4 regions of the Pallidibacillus thermolactis genome follow, and region 1 is predicted to be linked to each of the others. Evidence: riboswitches for the same ligand, from Rfam matches in the RefSeq annotation. Region 1 holds a riboswitch; each other region holds the start of a gene.
The links. A riboswitch is a leader RNA that binds a small molecule or an ion and turns the genes downstream of it on or off. The one in region 1 is predicted to bind thiamine pyrophosphate.
Positions count from the first base shown of each region.

Region 2: it holds a riboswitch for thiamine pyrophosphate, as region 1 does, so the genes downstream of both, tenA (thiaminase II) here and thiT (energy-coupled thiamine transporter ThiT) in region 1, are expected to answer to the same signal.
Region 3: it holds a riboswitch for thiamine pyrophosphate, as region 1 does, so the genes downstream of both, tenA (thiaminase II) here and thiT (energy-coupled thiamine transporter ThiT) in region 1, are expected to answer to the same signal.
Region 4: it holds a riboswitch for thiamine pyrophosphate, as region 1 does, so the genes downstream of both, OEV82_RS11625 (ABC transporter substrate-binding protein) here and thiT (energy-coupled thiamine transporter ThiT) in region 1, are expected to answer to the same signal.

Region 1 covers NZ_JAOUSE010000011.1:42,319-46,180, forward strand. Annotated here, with positions in the region: gene OEV82_RS05905 (dipeptidase) at 1-973, shown strand, start outside; gene thiT (energy-coupled thiamine transporter ThiT) at 1,011-1,607, opposite strand; TPP riboswitch at 1,679-1,795, opposite strand; gene OEV82_RS05915 (S1C family serine protease) at 1,911-3,335, opposite strand; gene OEV82_RS05920 (saccharopine dehydrogenase family protein) at 3,781-3,862, opposite strand, start outside.
Region 2 covers NZ_JAOUSE010000039.1:4,060-7,921, forward strand. Annotated here, with positions in the region: gene thiD (bifunctional hydroxymethylpyrimidine kinase/phosphomethylpyrimidine kinase) at 1-762, opposite strand, end outside; gene thiW (energy coupling factor transporter S component ThiW) at 731-1,252, opposite strand; gene tenA (thiaminase II) at 1,269-1,952, opposite strand; TPP riboswitch at 2,038-2,126, opposite strand; TPP riboswitch at 2,216-2,304, opposite strand; gene OEV82_RS11740 (MBL fold metallo-hydrolase) at 2,559-3,497, opposite strand; gene OEV82_RS11745 (enoyl-CoA hydratase/isomerase family protein) at 3,552-3,862, opposite strand, start outside.
Region 3 covers NZ_JAOUSE010000009.1:14,511-18,372, forward strand. Annotated here, with positions in the region: gene OEV82_RS05080 (ABC transporter ATP-binding protein) at 1-916, opposite strand, end outside; gene OEV82_RS05085 (ECF transporter S component) at 894-1,490, opposite strand; gene tenA (thiaminase II) at 1,487-2,173, opposite strand; TPP riboswitch at 2,291-2,391, opposite strand; gene OEV82_RS05095 (LysR family transcriptional regulator) at 2,477-3,343, opposite strand; gene OEV82_RS05100 (aspartate aminotransferase family protein) at 3,734-3,862, shown strand, end outside.
Region 4 covers NZ_JAOUSE010000038.1:14,047-17,908, reverse strand. Annotated here, with positions in the region: gene OEV82_RS11640 (ABC transporter ATP-binding protein) at 1-388, opposite strand, end outside; gene OEV82_RS11635 (ABC transporter permease) at 381-1,151, opposite strand; gene OEV82_RS11630 (thiamine-binding protein) at 1,151-1,444, opposite strand; gene OEV82_RS11625 (ABC transporter substrate-binding protein) at 1,456-2,454, opposite strand; TPP riboswitch at 2,655-2,763, opposite strand; gene OEV82_RS11620 (SDR family oxidoreductase) at 3,201-3,862, opposite strand, start outside.

The DNA of each region.
Region 1 (3,862 bases):
AAAAACGGAAGGGAAGCTACCAATAAACATAAAAATAATAATTGAAGGTGAAGAGGAGATCGGTAGCCCTCACTTACCTAAGTTTATTGAAGAAAATAAGGAATTATTGCAAGCTGACGTCTTAGTGATTTCCGATACTGGTATGATTGAAAAAGGAAAACCTTCCATTACATACGGATTAAGAGGATTAACTGGTTTACAAATTGACATTCAAGGAGCAAAAACCGACCTTCATTCCGGTGCCTATGGTGGCGGTGTTCAAAACGCAGCCCATGCTCTCGTTCAATTATTATCCACTTTTCATGATGAAGAAGGACGTATAATGGTCGATGGATTTTATGATAATGTACTATCAATAACAGATGAGGAAAAACAAGCGATTAATGCTTTACAATTAGACGATGAAAAGGTGAGAACAGAACTTGGTGTTCCTGAATTATTTGGTGAACCTGGATACAGTTTTTACGAAAGAACGAGTTATCGTCCAACATTAGAAATTAATGGGATGTATAGCGGTTTTCAAGAGGAAGGAATTAAAACCGTTTTACCAAACCAAGCTAGCGCAAAGATCACATGTCGTTTAGTACCCAATCAAGAACCTGAACAAATTTTAGAACTTATTAAACAACATATTGAGAAACATAAACCGAAAGGAGTGACAGTAAAAATTACTCCATTTGATTCCGGTGCTCCTTTTGTAACACCGCTTAATCACCCGGCAATTCAAGCAGCAGGTCGTGCTGCTTCTAAAATTTACGGTACCGAAACAGCTTATATTCGTAGCGGTGGCTCTATACCAATTGTCGCTGACTTTGCTCAAATTTTACAAGTCCCAATTGTCTTACTAGGGTTTTCTCTAGATAGTGAAAACTTCCATGCTCCAAATGAACATTTCCATTTAGAGAATTTTTATAAAGGGATGCAAACGATGTGTGAATATTGGAATGAATTGGCTGAAATACGATTCAAATAAGATGTACCCCCTTCCTTAATTGGATGGGGGTTAAAAATTATTTATTTAGTCGTACAGACATATTTTTCCTTCTACTTTCTGTTAATATACGAGGGGATATTGAAATTAATAAAATAAGTACGATAATACAGAACAAGAATGAACCTAATCCAGCTGGACCATTTACGACTAAAGAGTACAACCAAACCGGTTGGCCTTCGGGCGCATAACTTCCCCAAAAAACTATACCAGCAATATAATGAACTAGATAACGAGCAAAACTACCAACAAATGTAGCTATTATTATATAGAAAAAACCAATGTTCTTCTTCCCTTCGTCAAAACAATTTTGTATCATTCCCATAAACAATCCGGCAAAACCAATAAAAGCAAATGCAACAAAGTATTCAATTATAAACTGAAACCAATGAAGGATATAAGCATCACCGAAAATTACTTGAAGTACTCCCCAGAGAAATCCAGATAATACACCATATTTAAATCCCCATCTAAAAGATAGAATGAACACAGGGACCATTGCGAAGGAAATAGATATCCATGGTCCTAATTGTATCGATGGTAATAAATCGATAATAAACGCTAATGCTGCCAAAATCGATGTTTCAATGAGTGGTTGTAATTGATTTGTGCGCATAAAAAAACCTCCTATGTAATTTAACGAAACGTTCCATAGGAAGCTCAGAAAAGGAGAAAAGATTACGTACATTCTCTTTTCTTCCACAATCCCTACGCCAGTACTAACTGAACAGGTTCAAAGGGTCAGAATAAAAAGACATATCGTCAATTTATTCACTCTCAGCATAAGCTCCCCCTGTGGAAACGTTGTTTCATATCATCTTTAATTATAAACGATAACAAGAAAAATACAACGCTTATATGAAAAACGTATAAATTTAGGACTGTCATAAAGACAGCCCTATTTCTAACTCATGTGTAATCAACTTTCATTCGTTTTTACTGAAACGGATTGTTTTTTACCTTCACGATAAAACTCAAGCTCTATAGTATCTCCAGGCTTCACTTTACTATACAAATATTTTCGTAGCTCAGTTGTATTTTTCACTTCATTACCATTAATACCTACAATAACATCATTTACTTTCAGACCAGCCTTTGCAGCGGGTGAACCTTCTTTAACCCCTGCTACAACAATACCTTGTTCAATATTTCCGAACATACTCTGACGATAAAACTGAACAATGTCAGCCATATCATACATTTCGATTCCGATGAATGGTCGTTTGACTTGTCCATTCTCGATTAATTGTTCTGCAATTGGAAGAACATCGTTCGCTGGAATAGCAAAACCTAAACCTTCTACTCTTTCATCGGCAATTTTTAAACTATTTATACCGATTACTTCTCCACTTGCATTAATTAAAGCACCACCACTATTTCCTGGATTTATTGCTGCATCGGTTTGGATTACATCTAATTCCCATTCACCTGCAGAAGTTTTTACTCCAACTGTTCGGTCAATTGCACTAATAATCCCTTGTGTAACGGTTCTAGAAAATTCAAGTCCTAGTGGATTACCAATTGCAATGACTTCATCTCCTGGACGTAATTTACTTGAATCACCAAAACTTGCAACTTTATCAACATGAGCTTGATCGATCTTCAATACTGCTAAATCGGTTAACGCATCCGCTCCAACTATTTCAGCTTTTACCGTTTCACCATCATATAAAGAAACTTCAACTTCATTCGCTCCTTCAATGACGTGGTTATTTGTAATAATATATCCATATTGATCATCCTTATGGAAAATAACTCCAGAACCTGTTCCAGCTTGGACATTTTCTTGTTGGAAATAAAACTGGTTGTTAAGCTGTTGTAAATTAATTACCCCCACAATTGTAGGAGATAATTCTTCAACTATATCAGCTATAGATGCATTGTCAGCTGAAGCAAAGGTTGGAGTATATTCCACATCAGATGATTTATTTTGTAGCTGTGTCGAATTAGATGAGTGATCGCCATTTTCAAAAGGTAGATCAAAATAAGCTATCGCTGAAATGGTTAAAGCCGAACTTATTACACCGACTAACAAATAGGAAACTACTTTTTTAAACCAACGTTTTTTCATGCTATTTTTTAGTTTGAATTTTTGATCATCGTGCTTATTTATACCTTCAAAAGTATCCCTATAATCATTTGAGCTTTCATATTTGTTGATAATATCACTTTGTTCACCATGCTCACTTTCAAAACTATTCACCTTCTGTGTACTAGTTTGTTGTAATTGGAATTGCTGATCCTTATAATTAGTCTGTTTACGATTTTCGCTATTAACTGATTCTGGTGAATTTAAACTTTCATTTGAATCAAAATTTGATTGATTTTTTGTATGATTATCCATTTTCTCTACCCTCACTCCCTACTTCTCACATCTATTGTAGTCAACATTTATGAAAAAACTGTGAAAAGAGATGAAAAAATTGTTGAAAACGATCATTGATATAACATTACTTAATACGTTAAAACAGAATTTTTATCACGGTCATTATATCATCAATATTAATTTTAAATAAAACGAAAAAAAATATAATCATCTTCTTCAAAAAACAACTTGCAATAATAGTAAAAATAAAAAAGATGATCCCGGAAAATAAGAATCATCTTTCGACGAAAAATTATTGCAACCGAATTAATCAATAATAATTTTTAAATATTGTTTTGAAAAAAGAATACTAACGAACGTTTGTTTTTCCTTTTTATTTAAGGATTATCATTTATTTCAATACCATTGTGCAAAATAACGTTGATGAGAGCAGGATACTTTGGATATCCTGCTCTTTTTTCATTTATTCACTTATTTTTTCAGTAATCATTACACCTCTTTTTTCCATTTCTTCAATGTACGTTTGACCAGGAACGACTTGCTCA
Region 2 (3,862 bases), on a different contig from region 1:
ATGATGAGTTGGTCCATGACCATGTCCTAAGTCAAGACTATGTTCGATTGCTACACTGATATAACATTTCGCCTTTTGAACTGCATCTAGCAAGGACATTCCCTTCGCTAAGTTTGCTGCAATTGCCGCAGATAGTGTACAACCTGTGCCATGGGTATTCTTTGTATAGAATCTTTTTCCTTCAATTAAATGGAACGTTTGACCATCGTAAAATAAATCGTTAGGCTCGCTGTTAAGGTGACCCCCCTTTAAAAGAACTGTTTTTACTCCAAGTTCATAAATCTTTTCACAAGCTTTTTTCATATCATCCAAATTCGTAATCGTAAGCCCAGTCAGCACTTCTGCTTCCGGAATATTTGGTGTGATCACTGTCGCAAGTGGTAACAACTCTTTTAATTTTTCAACTGCTTCTGGTTGCAATAGATGATGACCGCCTTTTGATACCATGACCGGGTCAAGAACGATAAACGACGGTTTATACTTTTTCAAACCTTCAATAACAACTTCAATTGTTTCTGGCTTTGATAACATTCCTATTTTAACCGCATCAACCTGAATATCATCAAATACTGCTTCAATCTGATCACGAATAATGTCCGTATCAATATCTTGAACAGATCGAACTTCCACCGTATTTTGGGCGGTCACTGCAGTAATGACTGACATGCCATAAACCCCATTTGCCGAAAAAGCTTTTAGATCTGCTTGAATGCCTGCCCCGCCTCCGGAATCAGAACCCGCGATCGTAAGTGCTGTTTTCATAAATTAAACCTCCTATTATTTTGTTACGGCTCATAACTTTCAGAAGCCCGTATGCCATTAATGCACCGGCAAAGGATGCCATTAAAAAGCTTGGAATTAATCCAAACAGCGTTGCCTTTTGTCCCATAAAGAGAATACCGATTGGATATGTAGCCATCGCCCCGAATATCCCGGTACCTACAACTTCACCAAAGGCTGCTAAGGATAACTTTTTGGTTTTTGAAAAAATAATGGCTGCTAAAAAGGCGCCAATCATACTTCCTGGATAAGCAAATAAACTTCCCGTTCCCATCATGTTTCGTAATGTTGAAGTAAGAAACGCTTGTAATGTGGCATACCAGGGCCCTAATAGAACTGCTGAAATGACATTAGCAAAGTGTTGAATTGGAAAAATTTTGGCAAAACCTAACGGGATATAAATGAGTGTACTTGTTGCTGTCGTAAGTCCCGCAATAATGGCTGTGTACGTTATTTTTCTCGTTTTATTCACCAGTTCCGCCTCCATATTAAATTGGCCAATCTTGTTTGTAATAGTTCATATCCCAGAATAAATATTCATATTTCGATGTCATTTGGAAATGTTTCTCTAAAACAGCTAATTCTCTTTCTGGTTTTCCTTCCGCTAATTCATCCATAAGTTGAATAAGGGCCTTCGCGCCTTCACCAAAAGTCTCAGAGTCATATGTTTCAACCCACTTACGGTAAGGGTTTGATGCCAATATGTCACCATATTGTTTTCTCAGTAGCTTACCAATTTCCCAATAATCCCAAGCACAAGGAAGTAAACAAGCAACAACTTCCGCTAAACTACCATTATGAGCCGCCGTTAGCATATAGGATGTATAAGCAACGTTTACCGGTGTTGGCTTTGTCGCTTCTAACTCCTCATTTGTAATCCCAAATTCCGCTGCAAATTGACGATGTAATTCCATTTCAAAATGTAAAGTGTCATGAAGCACTTGTGAGAATTTTTGCATTGTTTCTAGGTTCGTTGCCTTCGTAACACCGATTGAAAATAGTTTGGCATAATCAATTAAGTACACATAATCTTGCTTCATATAATGAATAAATTTATCTTTATCTAAAGTTCCCTTCCCTAACTCCTGAACAAACGGATGGTTATGATTTTTCTCCCAAATCGGTTGTACGTTCTGAAATAATCTGTCAGTAAAAGTCATTATTTTTTCCATTTTAAATACTCCTCCCTTTTAAAATTAAAAAGCCACTTCCCGCGAAGGAAAGTGGCGTTATTTTCGATACATACATATGTATATACGAATTCCGACACTACTTCCCTACGCTAGTACGAACTAGATCAGGTTCAAAGGGTACTTCTCAGCCATATGGCGCCCCTAGTAGTCTTCTAAAATATTAAGTTTTTTCACAAAACAAAATAAAACCCCGCATTCTTTTCGAACCGCGGGGAAATCGTAACATCATCGTTTTTGTATCTAAATTTTATGTTACACTTCCCTACGCTAGTATGAACTAGATCAGGTTCAAAGGGTACTTCTCAGCCGACCGGCGCCCCTAGTGTAAATTGACTTTATTTTGTTTTGTTTCAACTTGATTGTAGCAAACTTTTCTTAGTTTGGCTATGAAAAGAACTAAAATCCTTTTAGAAGCTGTCAAATAATGTCCATAGCTACGGCTCGGAAAACAAAGTGCCTTTTTATGACAATGGCTTTTTCACCCGTTCAGAATCCAATGAAAATTTGTCAAGGACACGTTACCGCTCCAAGGAGAATTGGGTGTGCCACTTGATTGACCCTTCCATTAGAATGACAGACCGTTTTTTATACAAAATACACATATTTTCCATTGACAAGTTCCCGTTTGCATTCACCTTTGGAACGTAAATATTCTAAATGGGCAAGAGTTTCACCCACAGCAAACCGTGTTTCGTGAATAGTTTCAATAAAAGGAAACAGGACTTTACTAACTTGATAAACCGTACTTTCTTTTTGAATAGCCTCTAATGTTTTTTCAAGTCGTTCAGCATGATGAGCTTTAATCTCTTCTATTCGCTTGTTTGCATCGGTAAACGGCTCGCGATGCGACGGGATGACATACTCAGCATTGAGTTTTTTCACTTTTTCAAGGGAATGATAGTACGTTTGTAACGGATTCGGATCACCATGATACCAGTAACTTATATTCGGTGTAATTTTTGGTAAAATATGGTCTGTTGATAGCAAAACACTTTTTTCTTTATTAAAAAATACAATTAAACCATCGGAATGTCCTGGTGTAAAATAAATTTCGTATTCTAGCTTACCAATTTGTACCTTTTCCCCTTCTTGAAAAAAATGATTCACTTCAGGATACGGTGTTACTCTTGGCTTAAAAGATTTCGTATCGTCAGCCATTGCCTTTGCCGTATCTTTAGGAATCCCAGATAACTGATAATTGGTTTCCAATGAATCTAAAAAATTCTTTTCCCATGCCATAAATCCATCAGTAGCATCAATTTTAGACATAGATACTTTTGCACCCGTTTTTTGTTGAAGTCCACCGGCGTAACCAAAGTGATCAGGATGATAGTGGGTTATATAAATATCGGAAACTTCTTTTCCTTGAAGTTCCTCTTCCCACCGTTTTACCGTTGGTTTATTATGCAAACCGGCATCTATCACTATCCAACCATTGGGTCCTTCTACTAAGAAACAATTGACATGGTTCAGTCGAAAAGGCAAATCTAAGCGAATCCGTTTTAAACCAATCTCTTCTAACATACGATAGCCACCTTTAATTATTTTTTCCACATGTGAAAGTGAGCGTCAAATCTATTATTCTCCTTTAAAGTCAGGCTTCCGCTTTTCAAAAAAAGCACGTATTCCTTCTTTATGATCCTTTGTCTGGAATAATAATGCTTGCATAGTACTTTCTAACATCTGATTTGTTTCGTTCGTTAGTTCATGTGCATGATTTACTAAATATTTGACAAATGGATTTGCAATCGGTGGACCACTTATTATAAATTGAGCAAAATCAGTCGCTTCTTTTATGACATCGCCCTCTGCAAGTTTATTGACAAAACCACGTTGGAAACCTTCCTCTGCTGATACTTCTTTTGCTGACGAAATCCATTCTTTCGCTA
Region 3 (3,862 bases), on a different contig from region 1:
CTCCTTTGTCTATTGCTAGATTAATTTCTTTTACAATAGACTTCCTTCCGTATCCAATTGTCACATTTTCTGCCGAAATGATCGGATTTTCAATTTTATAATCTTTTATTGCAGTCTGACACTTTGATTTAAATTGTTTCGATAATTTGATGGATAATGGATGAGAAGGATTTTCAATAACCTCAATCCACTTGCTTGGATAAAGTTTCGGACGCCAAATTCCCGCTTCTTTCATTTCATTAGTAAAATGATGGATAATGTCCTCGGGCTCTCCATCTCCAATCACATTTCCGCCCTCATTTAACATAATAATCCGATCCATCCACTCAATACAGCCGTCTAACATATGTTCAACAAAAATCATTGTTTGATTTGTTTTTTGAGATAGTCGGTGTAATATTTCAAGTATTTCTTTCCTGCCAGCTGGATCTAACTGAGCAGTTGGTTCATCAAAGAACAGCACCTCTGGCTCCAAGGCTAGTAAACAAGCTAAAGCTAGTCTTTGTTTCATTCCGCCTGATAATGTATCGATAGGGGTTTTCTTATCTACTTTTAAACCGACTTGATTCATTAAATTAGAGATAATATTGTCCATTTCGGTTTGAGGAACGGATCGGTTCTCAAGGCTAAATGCAATCTCTTCATCCACATGCAACATACAAAATTGAGAGTCAGGATCCTGAAACATAATTCCCACATTATCTCTCAGAAATACTTGTCCTGTTACTTCTGCTTCTATATACTCTGGAATGATCCCAGCGAGAGTGGAAATCAAAGTTGATTTCCCACCTCCGCTTGGTCCAAGTATCAATACCTTTTCTCCTTTATTAATAGATAGCGTAATATTTTTCAATATGTGTTCTGAACGGTTATAATAACGGACAGAAAGATCATTACAGCCCAGAAACATGTCCATTGGCATCTTCCTTTTTTCTTTTTTCTTTCATAATTGCATATTGTTCTAACACACCTGTTTTTGCCAATGTATCTACTACTACTTTTGCTAACCAACCGCCAAGAATCATACCGCTGATAATATGAATACCTAACGTAGTTAATAATACCTCTGTCGAGTAATATCCAAAACCTTTTGCCAACAAATTATAAATCATTCCAAAAACGGCCGCCAAAGCACCAGAAAGCATTAAAGTAAAAAGGTTATATCGCTTGTATCTGAATATGGCAAAAGCAATTTCAGAACCAATCCCTTGAAATAGTCCTACTAATAAGGCAGCTAATCCAAAATGACTTCCTGTAAATAATTCCACTGCTGCAGCCGTAACTTCTGCGACAAATGCCGCACCTGGTTTACGAATGATATAGGCAACAATAGGACTAGCGATCACCCAGATGCCAAACATAAAACTGGCACCGACAGGCCCAATTACAGCAGAAATCGGAATCCAAAGTGTAGACCAGCCTAAATAGATCACACCACAAATTACTGATAAAATAACCGCTAAGACGATTTCTTTCATTTTCCAAGTCAAGATTGTATTACCTCCATTTTTACAGGCCAATCCTCAAGTTTATAAGCCATATCCCAAAACATATATTCAAGCTGACAGCTAAGTAAGAAATGTTCCTTCATTTTTTCTTTTTCTATGTTTGTCGCTTCCTTTACCAGTTCATCAAGCCGTGCACAAAACTTTGTTGTGATTGAATCGGTCCGATTGCCATAGAAATGGATCCATTCATAAAATGGATGTGAACGGTCTGGGTTCACTTCTGTTAATAATCGCTTCCCTATTTCCCAGTAAGTCCACGGGCACGGCAATAAAACTGCAATAATTTCACCCAATGTCCCTTCATGAGCAACCGTCAGCATATGCCGTATGTATTGATGTGCGGTTGGAGACAATGGGTACCCTTGTAATTCTTCGTATTTGACATCTGCAACTTGACAAAAGTTATGATGTGGATGTGTTTCACTATTCAAAATAAAAGAAATTTGCTTATTAAACATTTCCATATCCTTACGATCTTTACACTTTGAAATTGCCATTCCATAGATTCGTATAAAGGCATTTAAATACTCAAAGTCTTGCTTTACATAATGAATTAGTTGTTCCTTCTTTAAATCTCCATTTGCTATTCCCTGTACAAATGGATGCTCAAAAATAGCATTAAAAATCGGATCTGCTTCTTTTCTCAGTTCTACAGAAAAACTCATGTTTATTTATGCCTCCTTATTAGTTATAGTGGAAGACGCTAGTTAGGAAGCAATTGCAGAATAAAGACATAAAAAAACCGCACCAAAATGGAGCGGCAGAATACTTTTAAATATACTCTTGCACGGACTCCACTTCCCTACGCTAGTATGAACTAGATCAGGTTCAAAGGGTCCGGGATACTTCCCGTCTCAGCCGAAAGGCTCCCCTAGTGTCTTCCTATACATTCCTATTCATTTAATTATCACTTTACACACACTTTTCAGTAAAGTCAATACAATCTTACATAAGTTAATAATTTTATTTCACCATACCCTTTGTAAAACACTACAAAATGTTTGAATATTAGGTTCTTCTGAGCGAACCTTTAAGTTAATACAAAACGTAGTAATCGGTTCGGATACAGGTTGAAGGATGGTGATAGAGCCCTCCTCCAACTCTTTTTTTATAATATTTTCTCCTAATATGGCATATCCGGTTCCATTTAATACAGCACTTTTAACCGTTTCATCGCTGCCACCAACCACAATCATAGATTGAGGCTGCAACTTGCTTGTTTTGAAATAGCGGTTAATAATACTACTGAAACTACAATTTTTATCGTAAGAGATAAATGGATACAGACCAAAGATATCTTCCAAACTACGATCTTTGCTAATTTGTGAGGACACAACCAAAAAAGTTTTTTCTTCCTCTAAAAAGATTTGTCTCATATCTATTTCATGAAAATTACCAGCAATGATTGCAATATCTGCAACATGGTCCTTCACACTTTGAATGGCATGTGCACTATTTAATGGTAGAAGATTCACCCGAACGTTCGGATACAATTCCTTATAATGTTTTATAATGTGTGATAACCGCCTTGTACAGTAGTATTCAGATGCTGCTATTGTTAAAATTCCTTTAGGTCCATGCAATTCTTCCATTTCTTTTTCCATTTGGGCAATAAGTGAAAATATCTGATCAACGTGAACCTTTAGCTGTTTTCCAGCAGTCGTTAATACTGTCCTTTTTCCAATTCTTGTAAAAAGGGTATGATTAAGCTCTTTTTCAAGAGATTGTATTTGTAACGTAATGGTGGGTTGTGTGTAGCCTAATTTGTTTGCTGCCTTGGATAAATTCAATTCCTCTGCAACAACTTTGAAGGTTTTTAAATGTCGTAGTTCCATTCCACTACCTCTTTCTTAAAAAACCCCTCTTCGGAAGAATGTAAGTTATCTTAATTATAACATTGCAATAAATTATCTAATGAAATCAAGTATCAATAATGATTTATATTTTATAGACAATTATGATTATTTTAATAATAATATATAAATTTTTTCAATAGTTAAGTAGCTTCATTTTTTTCGGTTTCACGACCAAATATCTATACTTCTCTCTCTCCATCTATTTTTGATTCAAAAATGGGATTATAGGCACTCTTTTATCGAAACGATTGCACCCTGTACACTTTCGCTTTTTCAACTATTAAGAATTCCTATCGTTCATATTTGACCAGTTATCTATGTTGTGAAAAAATTCATATTAATAAAAATATTATATTAGGAGAGATAAGTATGATAGATTGGCATACGATTAATGGCGAAGGCTTTTTAGCACCAACAATGGCAAAAGATTTTCCCAATCTGCCAGTCGTAAAATCAGAAGGATTATTTTACATTGGCGTTGACGGGAAAAAATATCTT
Region 4 (3,862 bases), on a different contig from region 1:
CTGATAATTCGTAAGGGAAATGTTTTTCATAACCTTTAAGTCCTGCTTTTTCAAGCATTTCATAGGCTTTTTTATGATCGTGTTTCCTAGCGATCTCTTGTCCAAGTAATACATTGTCCAAAATATTTCTCCAAGGCATTAAAGCTGGTGTTTGTGGCATATAACTGATAAAACCACGCTTACCTGTAATTTCTTTTCCATCAAATTGAATGGATCCCTTATCAGGTAACAAAATACCACCGATTAAGTTAAACAGTGTGCTTTTTCCACTACCTGATGGTCCTAAAATGGAAATAAATTCACCTTCTTTAACTGTAAAGGTAACATCATAGAGGATTTTTTGGTTACCAAAGGATTTGGTTATATGATTTAGTACTAATTTACTCACGGTTATTTTCCTCCCTTGGCCGCCAACGAATCATCCATTTTTCAAACATCATTATAGCTCCTAACAATAGTAAGCTAATTAGAATGATAAAAATGATGGCGACAAATACGCGATCTGTACGGAAAGACGATTGGGATAATTGCATATAAACTCCAATTCCCTTACTAGCTCCTAACCATTCAGATATAACAGCTCCCATGACACTATACGTCGCAGATATTTTGATTCCAGAAAATAATGATGGTAGAGCATTCGGCCACTCTAGTTTCCAAAAAATTTGCTTTTTCGTTGCTCCAGCCATTTTCATATAATTCATAATATCACGATCAATTTGCTTGAAACCATCTAATAAGGCTATTGTAATCGGGAAAAAACAAACTAAGATAATGACAATGATTTTCGGAAGCATACCAAATCCAAACCATATTACCAGTAATGGAGCAAGTACTATAATTGGAATATTTTGTGAAATAATAAGAAGTGGATAAAAAGCTTCTCTTAAAAATGGAACAATATGCAAAATGGTACCTGTAACAATACCGATGGCACAACCGAGCAAAAGACCAATAATACATAATTGGATCGTTGGCCAAAGATGTTCTAAATACACGTCTGTTCCATGTACAAGTTCAATAAATATGTGTGATGGTGATGGAAGTAGCCATTGTTCAATATTAAAGATCTTAACAAAAAACTCCCAAATGATGAATAAAAGAAGGAGAACCGAAGTTGGTCTCCATCCTTTGATTATTAGTGTTTTCATTATCTGTACTTTTCAGTCAATTGGTCCATTGACGCCCCTTCTTCTGGATTAAAATACACTTTAATTTGTGAAATGATACTTGGTGCACCAAGTTCAACCATCCGCTCATTCATTTTTTCAACAATAGCAAGTAGTTCATGTAAATCGCCTTCCATTGTCGTCTCCAACGGATTTACTTGATATTTAACACCAGAGTTTATTATTACGGAAATTGCCTCGTCAATATATGGAATAGGGTCTCCCCCATTTTTCGTACGTGGTATGATTTGAATACTAACTAACGCATTAGCCATTCTGTTCACTCCTATTCAGGTAAAAATTCATTCGTAAATGCTTTTTCTGCCTCTAATTCTTTTTCCATTAAACCATTTTCAAACATCCAATCAGCATAATTTTTCCAAACCTCTAACTTTTGTTCACCCCAACGTGGAGCATCATCTTGATACTTTGCTGATAGCCATTCTTGGCTTTTTCGTACTAATTCTGCGTCTAATTCCGGAACTGCATCAATTAAAAGGTTAGCTGCTTCTTCTGGATTTTTAATGGCAAATTCATATCCTTTGGCTACTGCGGCAATAAACTTTCGAACAGTTTCTGGATTATCCGAAATTAGCTCTTCATTTGTAATAATGACCGGTGTATAGTAATCAAGTTTCTCGCTATAATCTGCTAACCATACCATATTGATCGGAATTTCTCTCATCTCCGCTTCTATACCAGTCCAACCATAATAAATCCAAAAGAAATCGATATTTTGTTGGAGCGCTGTAAAAAAATCTGTATTTCCGACATTGAGAATTTCTACTTTATCAATACTTGCTTTTTCTTGTTTCATTAATGACTCAATAACGGCTGCTTCTATTGGTGAGCCCCAACCACCATAAGTTTTTCCTTCAAAATCTTTTGGAGATGTAATATTTTGTTCTTTTAACGACGCAAATCCAGATGTATTATGTTGGATTATAGCTGCAATTGAAACTAATGGGATATCTTGAGTTCTAGCAAGGGTAACTCCTTCTTGGTAACTGATACCAAAATCGGCTTGAGCTGAAGCAACTAAATTTTCTGCCGTTGCTTCTCCAGGCATAATAATTTCAACATCAAGTCCCTCTTCTTCAAAAAAACCTTTATCCTGTGCGACATACAAACCAGTATGATTCGTATTTGGTGTCCAGTCTAACACGAGTTTGACTTTTTCTAACCCCTCATTTGATTCATTGTTATTTGGTGATCCCTCTTGTTCATTATTGCCACAACCAGCAAGTAAACCAAGACAGATCAACAATGAAAAAATTTTCTTCATTTGATTTCCCTCTCTTTTTTCTTGATTATTTTTAAGTTTTGCATAAAATACCATAACTAAACTAAGTTTGAGAGAAACCAATTAAAACGTTTGAGATACTGGTTAACGATGGCCAAAAGTATATAAGGAAAGAAGAAATTACCTTATGAATGAAAAAAACCTAGGAACAACCTAGGGCTTACACATAGCATATGTAAATTTATTTACATAAGTATGTTCCCTACGCTGGTATTAGCCAGATCAGGTTCAAGGGTCTACATCTAACGGATGTACTCTCAACCAGCATCACTGGTTCCCCTACAAACTTATTAATAGTTACGACATTTTTCTACATATTACTCTGCCATAAATTTCACATAAAGGCAATTATTTTTATATGCACTTATTGTAAGAACTGTATCAATAAATTTGATTATGTATACTTGTCGATAAAATTGGGTTAGGATTATTTGTTCAAGGTATCCAACAAATTATCTTTTAGAGGGATATCTAAGATCGTGTTCATCTTCACCTAGTGTCGAGTTCGAAGACATTTCCATCGCTTTCCCTCGTCTTATTGTCATAATATCTCGAATACAATTCAACAATTTTGAATTGTTGCCTCATTCCTTACTTAGCTCATTTAACAAATCATCGATCTAAGCATAAAGTTTATATTTATTTTTTTGTTAATGATTTTTTTCATAATGAAAAGATATCCTCTAATCTATCTCCCTTCAATTATTTTAGTCATGCTCGACTGGAATTTACTTTTTTATCGCTTTAATTACAATGGTTTCAATAAACCTCCATGGAATTAAAGCTTTCCCTAATGTAACAAATCGAGTTATTCCACCGATCGGATAGCGCAATTTAGGACGTTTTGAATGAACAATTTTTAAAATAAGTTGAACGACTTGAATCGGATCTTGTGCATTTATTGCTGATTGTTCAGCCTGTTCTAGTAATTTCTTTTGAAATAAGGAACGGTCATCTTTTTTAGTAATTCGACTCAAGCCTTTCTTCCATATATTTGTTTGATAAGATGCAGGCTCAACGATTGTAACCCAAATGTTCTCATCTAACAGTTCCAGTCGTAAACTTTCACTCCAGCCTTCGAGGGCAAATTTTGATGATGTATACGGAGAAAGACCAGGAAAGCCGAACAAACCACTAACACTGCTAATATTAATTATCTTTCCCCCACCATTATTTTGTATCAAAGGAAGAAAGGTGCGTGTTACACGAATATGTCCAAAAACATTCGTCTGAAACTGTTCAATCCACATATCATCCGTTACTTCTTCAAAAAATCCCCCTTGGGCATAACCTGCATTGTTTATTAAAAGATCAATCTTATTGAATTTATATCTCACTTGTTCATATGCTTTTTCCACTTCATTCGATTTTGTAATATCCATCTGAACAC